Regions from separate parts of the Streptomyces sp. NPDC102462 genome, predicted to be linked through region 1. Evidence: riboswitches for the same ligand, from Rfam matches in the RefSeq annotation. Region 1 holds a riboswitch; the other holds the start of a gene.
What was found. Region 1 has a riboswitch for cobalamin ahead of metE (5-methyltetrahydropteroyltriglutamate--homocysteine S-methyltransferase). Riboswitches for the same ligand answer to the same signal wherever they lie in the genome.
Positions count from the first base shown of each region.

Region 2: another riboswitch for cobalamin. It lies ahead of ACIRFL_RS38460 (ABC transporter substrate-binding protein); the one in region 1 lies ahead of metE (5-methyltetrahydropteroyltriglutamate--homocysteine S-methyltransferase).

Region 1 is NZ_JBIWKB010000063.1:36,434-43,445, reverse strand. Features, by position in the region: gene ACIRFL_RS36140 (NmrA/HSCARG family protein) at 1-266, opposite strand, end outside; gene ACIRFL_RS36135 (NADP-dependent oxidoreductase) at 263-1,225, opposite strand; gene ACIRFL_RS36130 (GlxA family transcriptional regulator) at 1,358-2,353, shown strand; gene metE (5-methyltetrahydropteroyltriglutamate--homocysteine S-methyltransferase) at 2,608-4,932, opposite strand; cobalamin riboswitch at 5,100-5,325, opposite strand; partial or broken gene ACIRFL_RS36120 (NADP oxidoreductase) at 5,483-5,619, opposite strand; partial or broken gene ACIRFL_RS36115 (DUF692 domain-containing protein) at 5,620-6,814, opposite strand; gene ACIRFL_RS36110 (TIGR04222 domain-containing membrane protein) at 6,811-7,012, opposite strand, start outside.
Region 2 is NZ_JBIWKB010000075.1:3,807-10,818, reverse strand. Features, by position in the region: gene ACIRFL_RS38495 (NAD(P)-binding domain-containing protein) at 1-759, opposite strand, end outside; gene ACIRFL_RS38490 (ABC transporter ATP-binding protein) at 920-1,678, opposite strand; gene ACIRFL_RS38485 (putative leader peptide) at 1,959-2,042, opposite strand; gene ACIRFL_RS38480 (secondary thiamine-phosphate synthase enzyme YjbQ) at 2,158-2,583, shown strand; gene nhaA (Na+/H+ antiporter NhaA) at 2,613-4,484, opposite strand; gene ACIRFL_RS38470 (hypothetical protein) at 4,970-5,341, shown strand; gene ACIRFL_RS38465 (hypothetical protein) at 5,338-5,616, shown strand; cobalamin riboswitch at 5,751-5,965, shown strand; gene ACIRFL_RS38460 (ABC transporter substrate-binding protein) at 6,026-7,012, shown strand, end outside.

The sequences.
Region 1 (7,012 bases):
GGGCTGGCGGTGGCGAAGAAGTCGGTATTGCAGAAGACCTGGTCGACACCTTGGAAGACGGCCTTCAGGGACCGCTCGTCGTCCAGGTCACCGCGGACCGGCCGAATGTCACCGGGGGTGTTCTCGACGAGGGCACGGGCCCGGTCCGACGACGGGTCGCGGGTCAGCACCCGCACGACGGTGCCGGTCCGCGCGGCCAAGGCCCGGACGACCCGGCTGCCCATGGCACCGGTGCCCCCGACCACGAGTGCGGTCGTCGACGTCACTGCGCCACCTCCAGCACGAGCTTGCCGCGGGTGCGGTTGGTCTCCCCCAGCCGGTGCGCCTCGGCGGCCTGTTCCAGGGCGAAGCTGCGTTCGACCTCGACCCGGACCCTGCCGGAGTCGACCAGGTCGGCGATGGACGTCAGAGCGGCGGCGTCCGGCTCGACCAGCAGCGGGCTGGTGCGCACACCCGCCTGTCCGGCCGCGGCGGCCAGGCCGTCCGAGACACCGCCCGGGACGGAGACGATCAGGCCGCCGGGCCGGGTCACCGGCACCGATCGCACGTCGGTGTCATCTGCGGCGCCGATCAGGTCGATGACGACATCGACCTCGCCGGTGGCCTCCTCGAACCGCTGCCGGGTGTAGTCGATCGTCTCGTCCGCGCCCAGTTCCCTGAGCCAGGTGTGCCGGGGCTCGCGGGCGGTCGCAATCACCTCGGCGCCAAGGTGTTTGGCGAACTGCACCGCCAAGTGCCCGACACCACCGGCCGCGGCGTGTACCAGCACCCGCTGCCCGTCGGTGACGCGCGCCGTGTCGACCAGGGCCTGCCAGGCGGTGAGCGCCGCGAGCGGCAGAGCCGCGGCCTCGACATGCGAGAGCGAGACCGGCTTGCGGGCGAACTGGCGGGACGGTGCCGTGACGAACTCGGCGTAAGCGCCGGCCGGGCGCGGGAACCACGGCATGGCATAGACCTCGTCGCCAGGTGCGAGCGTGGTCACACCGAAGCCGACCTCCTCGACGACGCCGGAAACGTCCCAGCCGAGGATCAACGGCAGCGTCTGCAGCCCGGCCATGCCGTGGCCCGCACGGGTCTTCCAGTCCACGGGGTTGATTCCGGCGGCGTGCACGCGTACCAGCACCTCGGTCGGCAGCGGCTCGGGGCGCGCGACCCGGCCGGCGGTCAGCACTTCCGGTCCACCGAACTCCTTGACGGTGACGGCGCGCATCGTCTGCTCGCTCATACGTTCCTCGCTCATATCTGCTTCGCATGTTCTTCAGCCCGGGGCCAAAGGCCCCGGGCATGTGCTTCAGCCTCGCCGACTCCCAGGGACGTCGTGAGTGGCCGGGCAGCCACCTGTCGTACCATTCCAGCCATGCCACATCGTGTCGCCGTTCTCGCCCTCGACGGGGTCATGCCCATGGACCTGGGCATCGCGGCCCGGGTGCTCAACGAGGCCACCGATCCGACCGGGGCACGGCTCTATTCCGTGACGACCTGCTCGCTCGGCGGCCGGCCGGTCCGTACGAGCGAGGGCTTGCGGATCGTCGTCGACGATGACGAATCGCTCCTGGACGGTGCGGACACCGTAGTGATCGCCACCCAGGAGCCCGACGAACACCTGCTCGCCACCGGCGAGCTGCCCGCCCGGCTGGCCGCGGCCTTCTCCCGAATCGGATCTGAAACCCGCATCGTCAGCCTGTGCACATCGGCGTTCCTGCTCGCGGCGGCCGGCCTGCTGGACGGACTGCGGGCCACCACCCATTGGGCGCTGTGCGACCAGTTCACCCGGCTGTTCCCCGACGTGGAGGTGGATCCGGACGTGCTGTTCGTCGACAACGGACGCGTCCTGACAGCTGCCGGCGGGGCTGCCGGCATCGACCTGTTCATCCATCTGGTCCGCAGGGACCACGGCGCGGCCGTGGCCACCTCCGCAGCGCGACGATGCGTGGTGGCTCCATGGCGCGAAGGCGGACAGGCACAGTTCATCGAGTATCCGGTGCCGAAGGATGCCGACCGTTCCACCTCGGCCACCCGCCAGTGGGCACTCGGCCGGCTGGCCGAGCCGCTCACGCTGCAGGACATGGCCCGCCACGCCCACATGAGTGAGCGCACGTTCACCCGACGGTTCCGTGCCGAGGTGGGCACAAGCCCCCTCCAATGGCTGCTGCAAAGCCGTCTGAACCAGGCACGCGGCATGCTGGAATCCAGCGACCTGACCGTCGCGCGGATCGCCACAGCCTGTGGCTTCGGGAACCCCGTCGCGCTGCGCAAGCACTTCCACACCCACCTCGGCCTGTCCCCACTGGCCTACCGCCGCGCCCACTGCGCCCCAGAACCGGCCAGGGCGGAGCCTCTTCGGATGACGTGAGCCTTGGACGAGGACTCCCCGCTGTCCTGCCTGCTCGTCGGCGCGGGCCGTCCCGGTCGGCGCCGAGTTGCGGTGGCCGTGACCGCCGCCGGGATGCCGTTGCCGGCGACGATGAGGGCGACGGGTCTCGGCACGCGCTGATCCGGTCCCTGGACTCCTGTGCGGGGCCGGATCAGCCGGCAGTGTCAGGGTTGGCAGGTCGGCGCCGGAGGGAGGGAGCGGGCGACGATACTCCCTCCCCCGGCGGACGGATGTCAGCCTGAGGCCGCGGAGAGTTCCCCTCGAAGGGCGCGAGCCGCAGTCACAAGGTTCTCCAGCGAGGCGCGGGTCTCGGGCCAGCCACGGGTCTTCAGCCCGCAGTCGGGGTTGACCCACAGCCGCTCGGCGGGGATCGCCTCAAGTCCCTTCCGCAGCAGGGTGGCTGCCTCGACTGCGCTCGGCACGCGGGGAGAGTGGATGTCGTAGACGCCTGGTCCGGCCTCGCGCGGGTAGCCGTGGGCGGCGAGTTCGCGGGCGACCTGCATGTGGGAGCGGGCGGCTTCCAGGCTGATGACGTCGGCGTCGAGGTCGTCGATGGCCTGGACGATGTCGCCGAACTCGGCGTAGCACATGTGGGTGTGGATCTGGGTGCCGGGCCGTACGGCGCTCGTGGTGAGCCGGAACGCCTCCGTTGCCCACGCCAGATACGCGGCGCGGTCGGCGGCCCGCAAGGGCAGCGTCTCACGCAGCGCCGGCTCGTCCACCTGGATCACCGAAGTGCCCGATGCCTCCAGGTCGTTCACTTCGTCGCGCAGGGCGAGGGCAACCTGCCGTGCGGTGTCGGCGAGGGGCTGGTCGTCGCGGACGAAGGACCAGGCGAGCATGGTGACCGGCCCGGTGAGCATGCCCTTGACCGGCCGTGAGGTCAGGGATTGGGCGTACGTCGTCCAGCGCACCGTCATCGGCTCGGGCCGCGAGATGTCACCGGCGAGGATCGGCGGGCGGACGTAGCGGGTGCCGTAGGACTGGACCCAGCCGTGCTGCGTGGCGAGGTAGCCGGTGAGCTGCTCGGCGAAGTACTGGACCATGTCGTTGCGTTCGGACTCGCCGTGCACCAGGACGTCGAGGCCCGCCTTCTCCTGGAAGGCGATCACCTCGCCGATCTCCGCCTTGATGCGCTCCTCGTAGCCGGACGTGCTGATCCGTCCGGCGCGCAGGTCGGCGCGGGCGGTGCGCAGTTCGGCGGTCTGCGGGAAGGAACCGATGGTCGTGGTCGGCAGCAGCGGCAGCCCGAGGCGGGCACGCTGGGCGCCGGCGCGTGCGGTGTACGGCTGCGAGCGGCGCGTGTCGGTGTCGGTGACCGCGGCGGCCCGGGCCCGTACGGCGGGGTCGTTGGTGATCGGTGAGCCTGCCCGGGAGGCCAGATCGGCGCGGTTGGCGGCCAGTTCGGCGGCGATGGTGTCGGTGCCCTGGGCGAGGCCCTTTGCGAGGGTGACGATCTCGGCGGTTTTCTGCTGCGCGAAGGCGAGCCAGCGCAGGATCTGCGGTTCGATGCCGCGTTCGACGGCGGCGTCGAGAGGGACGTGCAGCAGGGAGCATGAGGCGGCCACGTCGACCCGGTCCGCCAGGCCCAGCAGAGTGCCGAGTGTGGACAGTGACTTCTCCAGGTCGTTCACCCAGATGTTGCGTCCGTTGACGACGCCGGCGACCAGCCGCTTGCCGGGCAGTCCGCCGACCGCCGCGAGGTCGTCGAGGTTGGCGGCGCCGGCCTCGGTGAAGTCCAGGGCCAGACCCTCCACCGGCGCCTGGGCGAGGACGGGCAGGGCCTCGCCGAGCCGGTCGAAGTAGGAGGCGACCAGCAGCCTGGGCCGGTCGGTGAGAGTGCCGAGGTCCCGGTAGGCCCGGGCGGCTGCGTTGAGTTCGGCCCGTGTGCGGTCCTGGACCAGGGCGGGTTCGTCGAGTTGCACCCATTCCGCGCCGGCCGCGCAGAGGTCGGCGAGCGTCTCGGCGTACACCGGGAGCAGGCGGTCCAGCAGGGTGATTGGCTCGAAGTCGGCGGGTACGCCGGGCGCGGGCTTGGCCAGCAGGAGGTAGGTGACCGGACCGACCACGACGGGCCGGGCCGTGAGGCCCAGCGCCAGGGCTTCCTTCAGCTCGGCGACCTGCTTGGTCGTATCGGCGGCGAACACTGTGTCCGGGCCGAGTTCGGGGACCAGGTAGTGGTAGTTGGTGTCGAACCACTTGGTCATCTCCAGTGGCGCGGCATCCTGGGTGCCGCGGGCCATGGCGAAGTAGCCGTCGAGGCTGTCGGCTTCGACGGCGGCCCGGTGCCGCGTGGGGATCGCACCCACCATGACGGTGGTGTCCAGGACGTGGTCGTAGTACGAGAAGTCGCCGGTCGGGACCTCGTGGATGCCTGCCTCGGCGAGCTGCCGCCAGTTCGTACGGCGTAGCTCGGCGGCGGTGCCCTGGAGGGCGTTCGCGGTGACGCGGCCCTGCCAGTAGCCCTCGATGGCCTTCTTCAGTTCCCGGCTCTGTCCCTGGCGGGGGTAGCCGTACACGGTGGCCCGTGCTGCCGCGGCTGCGGACTTGGTGGTCACGGAGATCTCCTTCGCGAGATGATTCCCTGAGGTCCCGGCGACGGGACGAGAGCGCGAAGGGGTGACGGAACCAGGCGGAGGCGACCTCGCGCGGCATGGCGCGGTCGTCCGCCCGGTATGTACGCCGACCCGCCCACGAGGTCACCGGGATGTCCGCGCGCGGAGTGGTCCGCACACGGGCAGGTGGCAGGTCTTCGGACTCACGGGCACGCCCTCCTTGTCCGGAGGACACCTACTGGCCGTCGCTTCCCAGACCCGGTACGTCGGATCCAGTGCGTATGACGGCGGTCGTTCCCGCTCACCGCTGCGGGGCAGTCCCGGATTCCCACCGGGTTCCCTCTTACGACGCATCCCGCCTGGCGGACGGGGCGAACCAGCTGCACGGGCCAGCGTAAGGGGATGGCCGCGAGTCCGGAGGCTTGCGTCCATCATTCGGATGGTGAGTCGGCACACGCGGGAGACAGGTTTGAAGCGGGCGGAGGGCGGAAAGCCCCGCACACGCGTCTCCCGCCCTTTCAGAAAGCCCCCTGCCGCCTTCCGTTTCCTGGTGGCTCGGTCCGGCCGCGTATGCCAGCGGAGGAGCGATTGCTTGTGCATCCGCTCCCTCGCCGACCCACAGGGCGATGAACAGCGCGGCGGTCGCTTCCAGGAGTCCGCACATTCGAGACCGCCGCCGGACGCGGGCTCTCAGCGCCCCGGCCGCAGGCGGCGCAGTAGGCGGGCCCACCGGCGCGGCCCTGTGCCCCGGGGCAGCAGGCCGCGAGCGCGCAGGTGCGCCGTGAAGGCCGCCGCGTCGGCGTGCGGCCCGCCCGGCGGGCGCGGCCGTCCCTCGGCGTACCCGGCGAAGAGCCGGGGAATCTGCTCCCCCAACGCCTCGGCCACGTCCGGCAGATGGGCCGCCACCACCCTGCGCCGCTTGTCCAGCAGCGCACTCTCCTGCACCCGCAGCCGGTCCGGGTCGAAGCCCTCCGGGGCCGGGCCGCCCGCGACCAGGGCGGCCAGCAACTCGGCCTGGCGCCGCGCCAGTTCCTCGCGCGCGGCCCCTGCCCCGGCCGCCGGGGGCTCAGCGGGCATCGCGGGCCTCCCGTACGGTCCGCCGGATGGCGGCGAGTTCGGCGGCGAGTTCGTCGTCGCGCGGGTAACTGCCGTCCCGCTCCAGCAGCACCCCGGGCGGGTCGGTGCGGCGGGCGAGTTCTGCGAGGACGTCCAGCACCGGTCCGGTCACCGGGTGGGTGTGGGTGTCGTGCCACAGGCCGTCGCGCAGCACTCCGCCCGCGACATGGACGTACGCCAGGTGTTCCAGCGGCAGCGCGTCCAGCACCGCCACCGGGTCGACGCCGAGGTTGACCCGGGCGGTGTGCAGGTTGGCCACGTCGACCAGCAGCAGCACCCCGGTCCGCTCGACCAGCTCGGTGAGGAACTGCGCCTCCGTCAGCTCGTCCCCGGGCCAGGCCAGGAGCGGCGCGATGTTCTCCAGGGCCAGCGGCACGGGCAGCTGCTGCTGGGCGATCCGGACATTCTCGGCCAGGACGTCCAGCGCCGCCCGGGTACGCGGCACCGGCAGCAGATGGCCGCTCTCCAGCCCGCCCGCCCGGGTGAAGGCGACGTGCTCGCTGACCAGGGGCGCCCCCAGCGCCTGAGCGCAGGCCGCCAGGTGGGCCAGCCGCGCCGGGTCGGGCAGCTCCGCCCCGCCGAGGCCGAGCGAGACGCCGTGCGGGACCACCGGGGTGCCCCGGCCCCGCAGCACCCGCAGCGACTCGGGCAGCCGCCGCGGGTCGACCGCCTCGGCGATGACCTCCACGAAGTCCACGCCCGCAAGCCGCTCCACGGTGAGGTCGATCGGGGGCCGCCAGCCGATGCCGAAGCCCAGCCGCGCCGTCATCCGCCGCACCCCCCTCCCCCTCCGCCGCCGCAACTGCCGCCGCCGCAGCCGCCCCCGGAGGACGACGAGGACGAGGACCCTGAGCTGAAAAGGGACGAACGGAGTGTCGGATCAGGGATGGTGATCCAGCCTGCCGTGGCGACGGCGACTACCGGGGCCGACACCTTCGGGCCGTCGCCGGCCGGCCCCCAGAGCACC
Region 2 (7,012 bases), on a different contig from region 1:
CCGCAGCCCCTGCCGGATCGCGTCGTTGAGCGGCAGTCCGGTGACCGAGACCACACTCCGGGGCGGCAGCCCCTGCCGCACCCGCTCCTCGACCAGGGCCACCGCGGACCGGCCCGCACCCTCGTCGAACGGACCCTCCCGGAAGACCGGCGGCCGCCGGGTGACCCAGGTGGTGGCCGCCGCGTACGGCGCGATCTCCAGGAGGTGCTGAGTGCCGGACGCGCCGCCGCCCACCACGACCACCCGCTGCCCGGCGAACTCCTCGGGCCCCGCGTACTGGGCGGTGTGCAACTGCCGTCCCCGGAAGGTCTCCTGTCCCGGGTAGCGCGGCCAGAACGGCCGGTCCCAGGTGCCGGTGGCGTTGATCAGGGCGCGTGTGGACCAGGTGCCGTCCGAGGTCTCCACGAGCAGCCGCCCGTCGGTGCCCTCACGCACCGCGCGGACGTCCACCGGCCGCCGCACCCGCAGGTCGAACGCCCGCTCGTAGGCGTCGAAGTAGGCGCCGATGACCTCCGCCGACGGCCGCGCCGGATCGGCGTCGGTCAGCTCCATGCCCGGCAGCGAGTGCATCCCGTGCACCTTGCCGTACGTCAGCGACGGCCAGCGGAACTGCCAGGCGCCGCCCGGCGCGGGGGAGTGGTCGAGGACCACGAAGTCGCGGTCCGGCGCGAAACCGGTGCGCCGCAGGTGATAGGCGCTGGACAGACCGGCCTGTCCAGCGCCCGTGACGACAACCTCGACCTCGCGCTCGTTGTTCACGTTCCTGCCAACAGCACCGTGGCCGGGGATCTTCCCGCGCGCCGGACAGCGGGAACCGGTGCGGCCCTACGGTCAGGTCCGCCAGGAGCGCGGCGGCGGCACGGGGAATCCGGGGCGCGGCAGCGGGGGCGCGGGGCGGGTCCGGGTCGTTGCGCGGAGGTCAGCCGGCTTCGGTGGCGGTGCTGACGGCGAGTCGCTTCAGCAGGCCGGCGCACAACTCCGCGAACCGGGGATCGGAGGTGTCACGCGGCCGGCCGAGATCGATCCGCCGCTCGTGCGCGATGACGCCGCCGTCCATGACGAGGACGCGATCGGCGAGCAGCACGGCCTCCTCGACGTCATGGGTGACCAGCAGCACGGTGCGGCCGCGGCGCCGCCACACCTCCTCGACCAGCCGCTGGGCCGCGATACGGGTGAGCGCGTCCAGCGCGCCGAACGGCTCGTCGAGCAGCAGCAGATCCGGATCGCGCACCAGCGCGCGGGCCAGCGAGGCGGGCCGGGACTGGCCACCGGACCGCGTCTTCGGCCGGGCGGCGGCCCGGTGGCCAGGCCCGACCTCGTCCGACGCCCGCCCTGCGACCGGCCGTCCGCCCCTGCCCGCAAGCCCGAGCAGGACAGTGCGCCACACCCGCTTCCACGGCATCGGCCCGGCCGCCTGGAACGCGATCGCCCGGCGCCGCGGCACCAGGACGGTGCCCTCGATGTCCCGGTCGAATCCGGCGAGGACGCGCAGCAGCGTGGACTTGCCGCTGCCGCTGCGCCCGAGCAGCGCGACGAACTCGCCCGGCCGGACGTCGAGGTACAGATCGTCGAGCACGGCACGGCCGTCGAAGCGGCGGGTGAGTCCGGCGACATGGACCGCCTGGCCGGTCACCGGTCGGTGAACGTCGGTCGCCGTCGCAGCGGCGGCCTTTCGCAGCCGGGCGAGGCCGAGGCGGTGGCGCAGCCCGGTGAGCACGCCGGGCAGTGCGCCCGGCCGTACGACGTGCCGCACGCGTCCCCACCGGGACAGGCCCAGGGACTCCCCGGCCTCGATCACCTGGGCGTCCTCGGGGCGGCCGGGCGGGGCCTGGCCGAGGGTCATGGGTGCTCCACGGGCAGAAGGGGAGTGGGGTGTGCCTCGGCGTCGCCGTGTCAGGACCGGGCGGAACGCAACGGCAGGAGTGCGGCGCGCAGATGAACGCGCGGGAGCGAGGGCGTCAGCGGCCGCGGCGACACGCGGCGGAGGCCACCCGCAGCAGGTCGATGTGACCGCGCGTGGTGAGCAGGGCTGAACGCTGCATGCGGGCGACCGTAGCCAGTCGGCGCCGCGGCGGTCAACGGCGCCTCGGAGAGCGGACCCGCGTACCAGCGGCCGGGCGACGGCCGGAACCCTGCCGCATGCGCGAGGATGGTGGCATGTCAGATGCCTTCACCACGCGCGTGCTGAACGTCGCCACCGGCTCCCGGGAGCGGGTCGTCGACCTCACCGGTGACTGCGAGGCCTTCCTGCGGGAGACGGCGGCCGGCCGCGACGGCCTCCTCAACATCTTCGTGCCGCACGCCACCGCGGGGATCGCCGTCATCGAGACCGGCGCCGGCAGCGACGAGGACCTGCTCGCTGCCCTGCACACCCTGCTGCCCGCGGACGACCGCTGGCAGCACCGGCACGGCAGCCCCGGCCACGGCCGCGACCACGTCCTCCCCGCGATCGTCCCCCCGCACTCCACGCTGCCCGTGCTGCACGGCCGCCTGGAACTGGGAACATGGCAGTCCGTGTGCCTGGTGGACACCAACCGGGACAACCCGAACCGGCAGGTCCGGCTGAGTTTTCTGGCGGGATGACCCGGGCCGTACGGCGCCGGGTGCCGGGGCTACGGGGCCGGGTCTGACAGCGATGCCCGGTCCCGGGCCGTGCGTACCGCCAGTGACAGTGAGGCGACGTCGTACGCGCCGTGGTGCCGCCGGCCGTTGACGAAGAACGTCGGCGTGCCCGAGACCCCGCTCAGATCGGCCGACTCCACGTCCTCGGCCACCCGTTCCGCGCCGGCCCGCGCCCGCAGGTCGCGGCGGAACGCCGTCATGTCGAGCCCGATCCGCTCGGCGTGCTCCAGGAGGTCCTTCACCTGGAGGCTCCCCTGGTGGCTGATCAGGACGTCGTGCAGCTCCCAGTAGCGGCCCTGCGACGCCGCCGCCTCCACGGCCTCGGCGGCGAGCTGCGCGTCGGGATGGACGTCCGTGAGGGGCAGATGCCGCCAGACGTAGCGCAGGTCGTCGCCGAACTCGGCCAGCAACGCGCGTACCACCGGCTCCGCCCGTCCGCAGTACGGGCATTCGTAGTCGCCGTACTCGACCAGGGTCACCGGAGCGTCGAGCGGGCCGCGCACATGGTCGCGCGCCGCGTCGACGGGATCGCTCAGATCGACGATCGGCTGCCCCTCGCCCAGCAGCGCCCGGGTCCGCCGGCGCGCGGGCAGCAGGGCGATGGCCCGCGTCAGGACCCACGAGATCAGACAGGACAGCACGACGGCCGCCAGAATGCCGGCCTTCGCCTGTTCCAGCCGCTGCCCGTGGAAGGCGAGCGTGGCGATCAGCAGCGCCACCGTGAAGCCCACACCGGCGAGGCTGCCGCCCACGGCGACCGCGCCCCAGCCCACCGCCGGGCGCAGCCGGCCCCGGCTCACCCGCGCCGCCAGCCAGGTGGCGCCCAGGATGCCGGCCGGTTTGCCCAGGACGTAGCCGCAGACGATGCCCAGCGTGACGGGTGAGGTGAACGCCGCCGCGATCCGGTCGGCGCTGATCGTCAGGCCCGCGTTGGCCAGCGCGAACAGCGGCACGATGACATGGCTCGTCCACGGGTGGATCATCCGCTGCAGCCGCTCGTTGGGCGAGAGGGCGGAGGCCAGACCGCGGCGCAGGGTGCGTTCCAGTTCCGGCGTCGGCTGTTCCCGAAACCCCCGGAACAGCCGGGTGACCCGCTCCAGGGCGTGCCGCTCGGCCGGATGCGCGTACGTCAGCAGCCCCATGACCAGGCCGCTGACCACCGGGTCCACCCCCGACCGCAGCAGCGCGCCCCACAGGGCCACCCCCAGGACCGCGTACACGCCGGTGATCCGGACCCCGGCCGCGCGCAGTGCGAGAAGCAGGGCGAGGACGCCGAGCGCGACGCCCAGCGCGGTGAGGCTGACCGTGCCGCTGTAGGCGAGGGCGATGACGACCAGCGCCACGAGGTCGTCGGTGACCGCGACGGTGAGCAGGAAGACCCGCAGACCGCCCGGCAGCCGGGAACCGAGCACGGCGAGCATGCCCAGGGCGAAGGCCGTGTCGGTGGACATGGCGGCGCCCCAGCCCTGCGCCGAGTCCAGTCCGGCGTTGAAGCCGAGGTAGATCGCGACCGGGACGAGCATGCCGCTGACCCCGGCGACCACGGACAGCACGACGCGGCGCCGCTCGCGCAGTTCCCCCACGTCGACCTCGCGGCGGGCCTCCAGACCCACGACGAAGAAGAACAGCGTCATCAGGCCGCTGTTCACCCACTCGCGCAGCTCCAGGGAGAGATCGGCCGAACCGATCGTGAGCGACATGTCCGTCCGCCACCACGACGCATAGCCGCCGGGGGAGACGTTGGCCCAGACGAGGGCCACGATCACCGCGCCGAGCAGCACGGCGGCGCTGCCGGTCTCGGTCCGCAGGAAGGTGCGCAGCGGGCTGCGCGGACCCGCGCCGCACGCGGTCTGTCCGGTCATGGACACGGCCCCGGACGGTGCGGGACCGGTCGGCTCTGGCGGCACGTCGTGCACCCGCATCCCGATCAGTCGACGAAGACCCCGGCCGGGTCGATGGGCGGGAGCCGGCCGGGCGGGGACGGCCGTCCTCCTGGACGGGTACGCGGCACCGGAGCCGAGGGCGGAGCCGGATGCCGTCGCGTGCGTGACAGTTTAGTGAGGGGGCCGGCGCGGGGCCTGGAATCGACGGCGGGCCTGCTCCCCGCGGGTGAGCAGAATTTGCGTCGCTGTGCAACTATGGAGGGGTGCCGGAAGCCCGGAGGACCGGGTGCACGCCGACCGAGGAGGAGGTGAGCGACATGGATCGCAGCAGCAGTAGTCCGGGCCGCGCGAGGCCCCGCATCCCCATGTCCCCCCGCTCCTCGGGCACCCGGTAGCCCCCCGCCCCGCACGGCGGCTGCCATGCCCTCGACCTGCCCCGCCGCGACGGGGAAGGGGAGGTACCCATGGCGAACCCGACCACCTTCGGCCCCGCCCTCTGCCGCGCCGCCGGTGCCGCCTCCTGCGTGGTGCCGGGCAGCGGCTTGTCCGGCGCCGCGGGTGCCCGTGGCCTCGACACGACCGCCCCACCGCGGTGTTGGGCCGCCGGCAGTCGGGGTCTGTGGCGCGATCTGACGCTGCCGCGTGGACTGCCGATGTCCCGTGGGCTGTCGGCGGCGCGCGACGGCGCCGTGCCCGCCCGTGTCTGCCGCAGCGGTGACCCTGTCCGTCGCCTGGAACGGCTCATCGCGCGGCTCGTCCCGGAGCCCGGAGTGCGGGATGCGTACCGGCATCCGGACCACGGCCCGCTCGGCACGGCACGGGAGGCGGCGGCATGAACGACCTCGAAACCCAGAGCGCACGCCGCACCGTCCGCCGCGCCGCCCGGCGCCTGGCGGAGGACGCACCCAAGCTCGTCGTCGGCTCCGCGGACGCCTACCGGACCGGCCTCGCCACCCGCGCCGCCGACCTGCGCCGGGCCGTGCTCGCCGCCTGGCTCACCGGCGTGCCCGAGCACGTCATAGCCGCCGACGGCGGACTGTCCCCGGCCGTCGTGCACGAGTGGATCTGCGCCGGGACCCCGCCCGTGGACCCGGAGGACGGACCGGGGTGAGGCACGACGTCCCACCCGGGCCGGAGCGCCGGGTGTCAGCAGGCGGCCCGGCACACCGATGCCGGCATGGCCGACGTGGCGGACGCGGGCGCTCGGCCCGGGGACGGGGCCGGGTCCTGGCGGCCGGGCGATCTTGGTAGCCTGGCCGGGCCAGTCGTGCCACATCCGAGGCCAGGGAATCCGGTGCGAATCCGGAACTGACGCGCAGCGGTGAGGGGGACGGGCAGGGCACACCAAGCCACTGGGAGGGGTTCGGGCCGGCCGCGAGGCCGGTGCGGGGCCGTACCGGGAAGGCGCCCCGTCCGGACGAACCCGAGTCCGAAGACCTGCTGGCACCTCCGCGCCCCGTGCGCGGAGGACGTCCGTAGGCCAGGCTCCGCGTACGAGCCCCGACACCCGAGGCAGGCCCGTGTTCCGTTCCCCGTGCCGTCCCGCCCTGCTGTTGCTCACCCCGGCGCTGCTGCTGACCGCGTGCGGCGGCCCCGGCGGATCCGCCCCCGACTCCGGCCGTTCCGCCGCCGGTTACCCCCGCACGATCGACAACTGCGGCCATCCGGTCACCCTGGCGTCGGCCCCCGAACACGCCGTCTCCCTCAACCAGGGCAGTACCGAGATCCTGCTCTCCCTCGGTCTCGGGGACCGTCTCGCCGGCACCGCCACCTGGACCGACCCGGTGATGAAGGGCCTGGAGAAGGCCAACGCGTCCGTGCCCCGGCTCGCCGAGAACAACCCCTCCTTCGAGAAGGTGCTCGACGCCGAACCCGACTTCGTCACCGCGTCTTTCGTCTCCACCCTCGGCCAGGGCGGCGTCGCCACCCGCGAGCAGTTCGAGAAGCTGGGCGTGCCCACGTACGTCTCCCCGTCCGACTGCGCCGCCGGAAAGGACAACGACAGCGGCGGCGACGGCTCCCGCAGCGCCCCGCTCACCCTCGACACCGTGTACGGCGAGATACGCGACCTGGCCCGCGCGTTCGGCGTCGACGAACGCGGAGACCGGCTCGTCGCACGTCTGAAGGAGCGGGTGCGGGCGGCCACCGACGGCCTCGACGCCTCCGGCGTCTCGCTCATGTACTGGTTCGCCAACTCCCAGTCGCCCTACCTGGCCGGCTGCTGCGGCGCCCCCGGCGCCATCACCCGGGCCGTCGGCGCGTCGAACGTGTTCTCCGGCACCCACGAAGAGTGGCCCCAGATCAACTGGGAGACCGTCGCCGACCGCGACCCGGACGTCATCGTCCTCGGCGATCTGACCCGCAGGTCCCAGACGGCCGAGAGCGCCAAGGCCAAGATCCGCTTCCTGGAGAGCGACCCCGCCACCCGCAATCTCACCGCCGTCAGGAAGAAGCGGTACATCCTGCTCAGCGGGCAGGCCATGAACCCGTCCATCCGCACGGTCGAG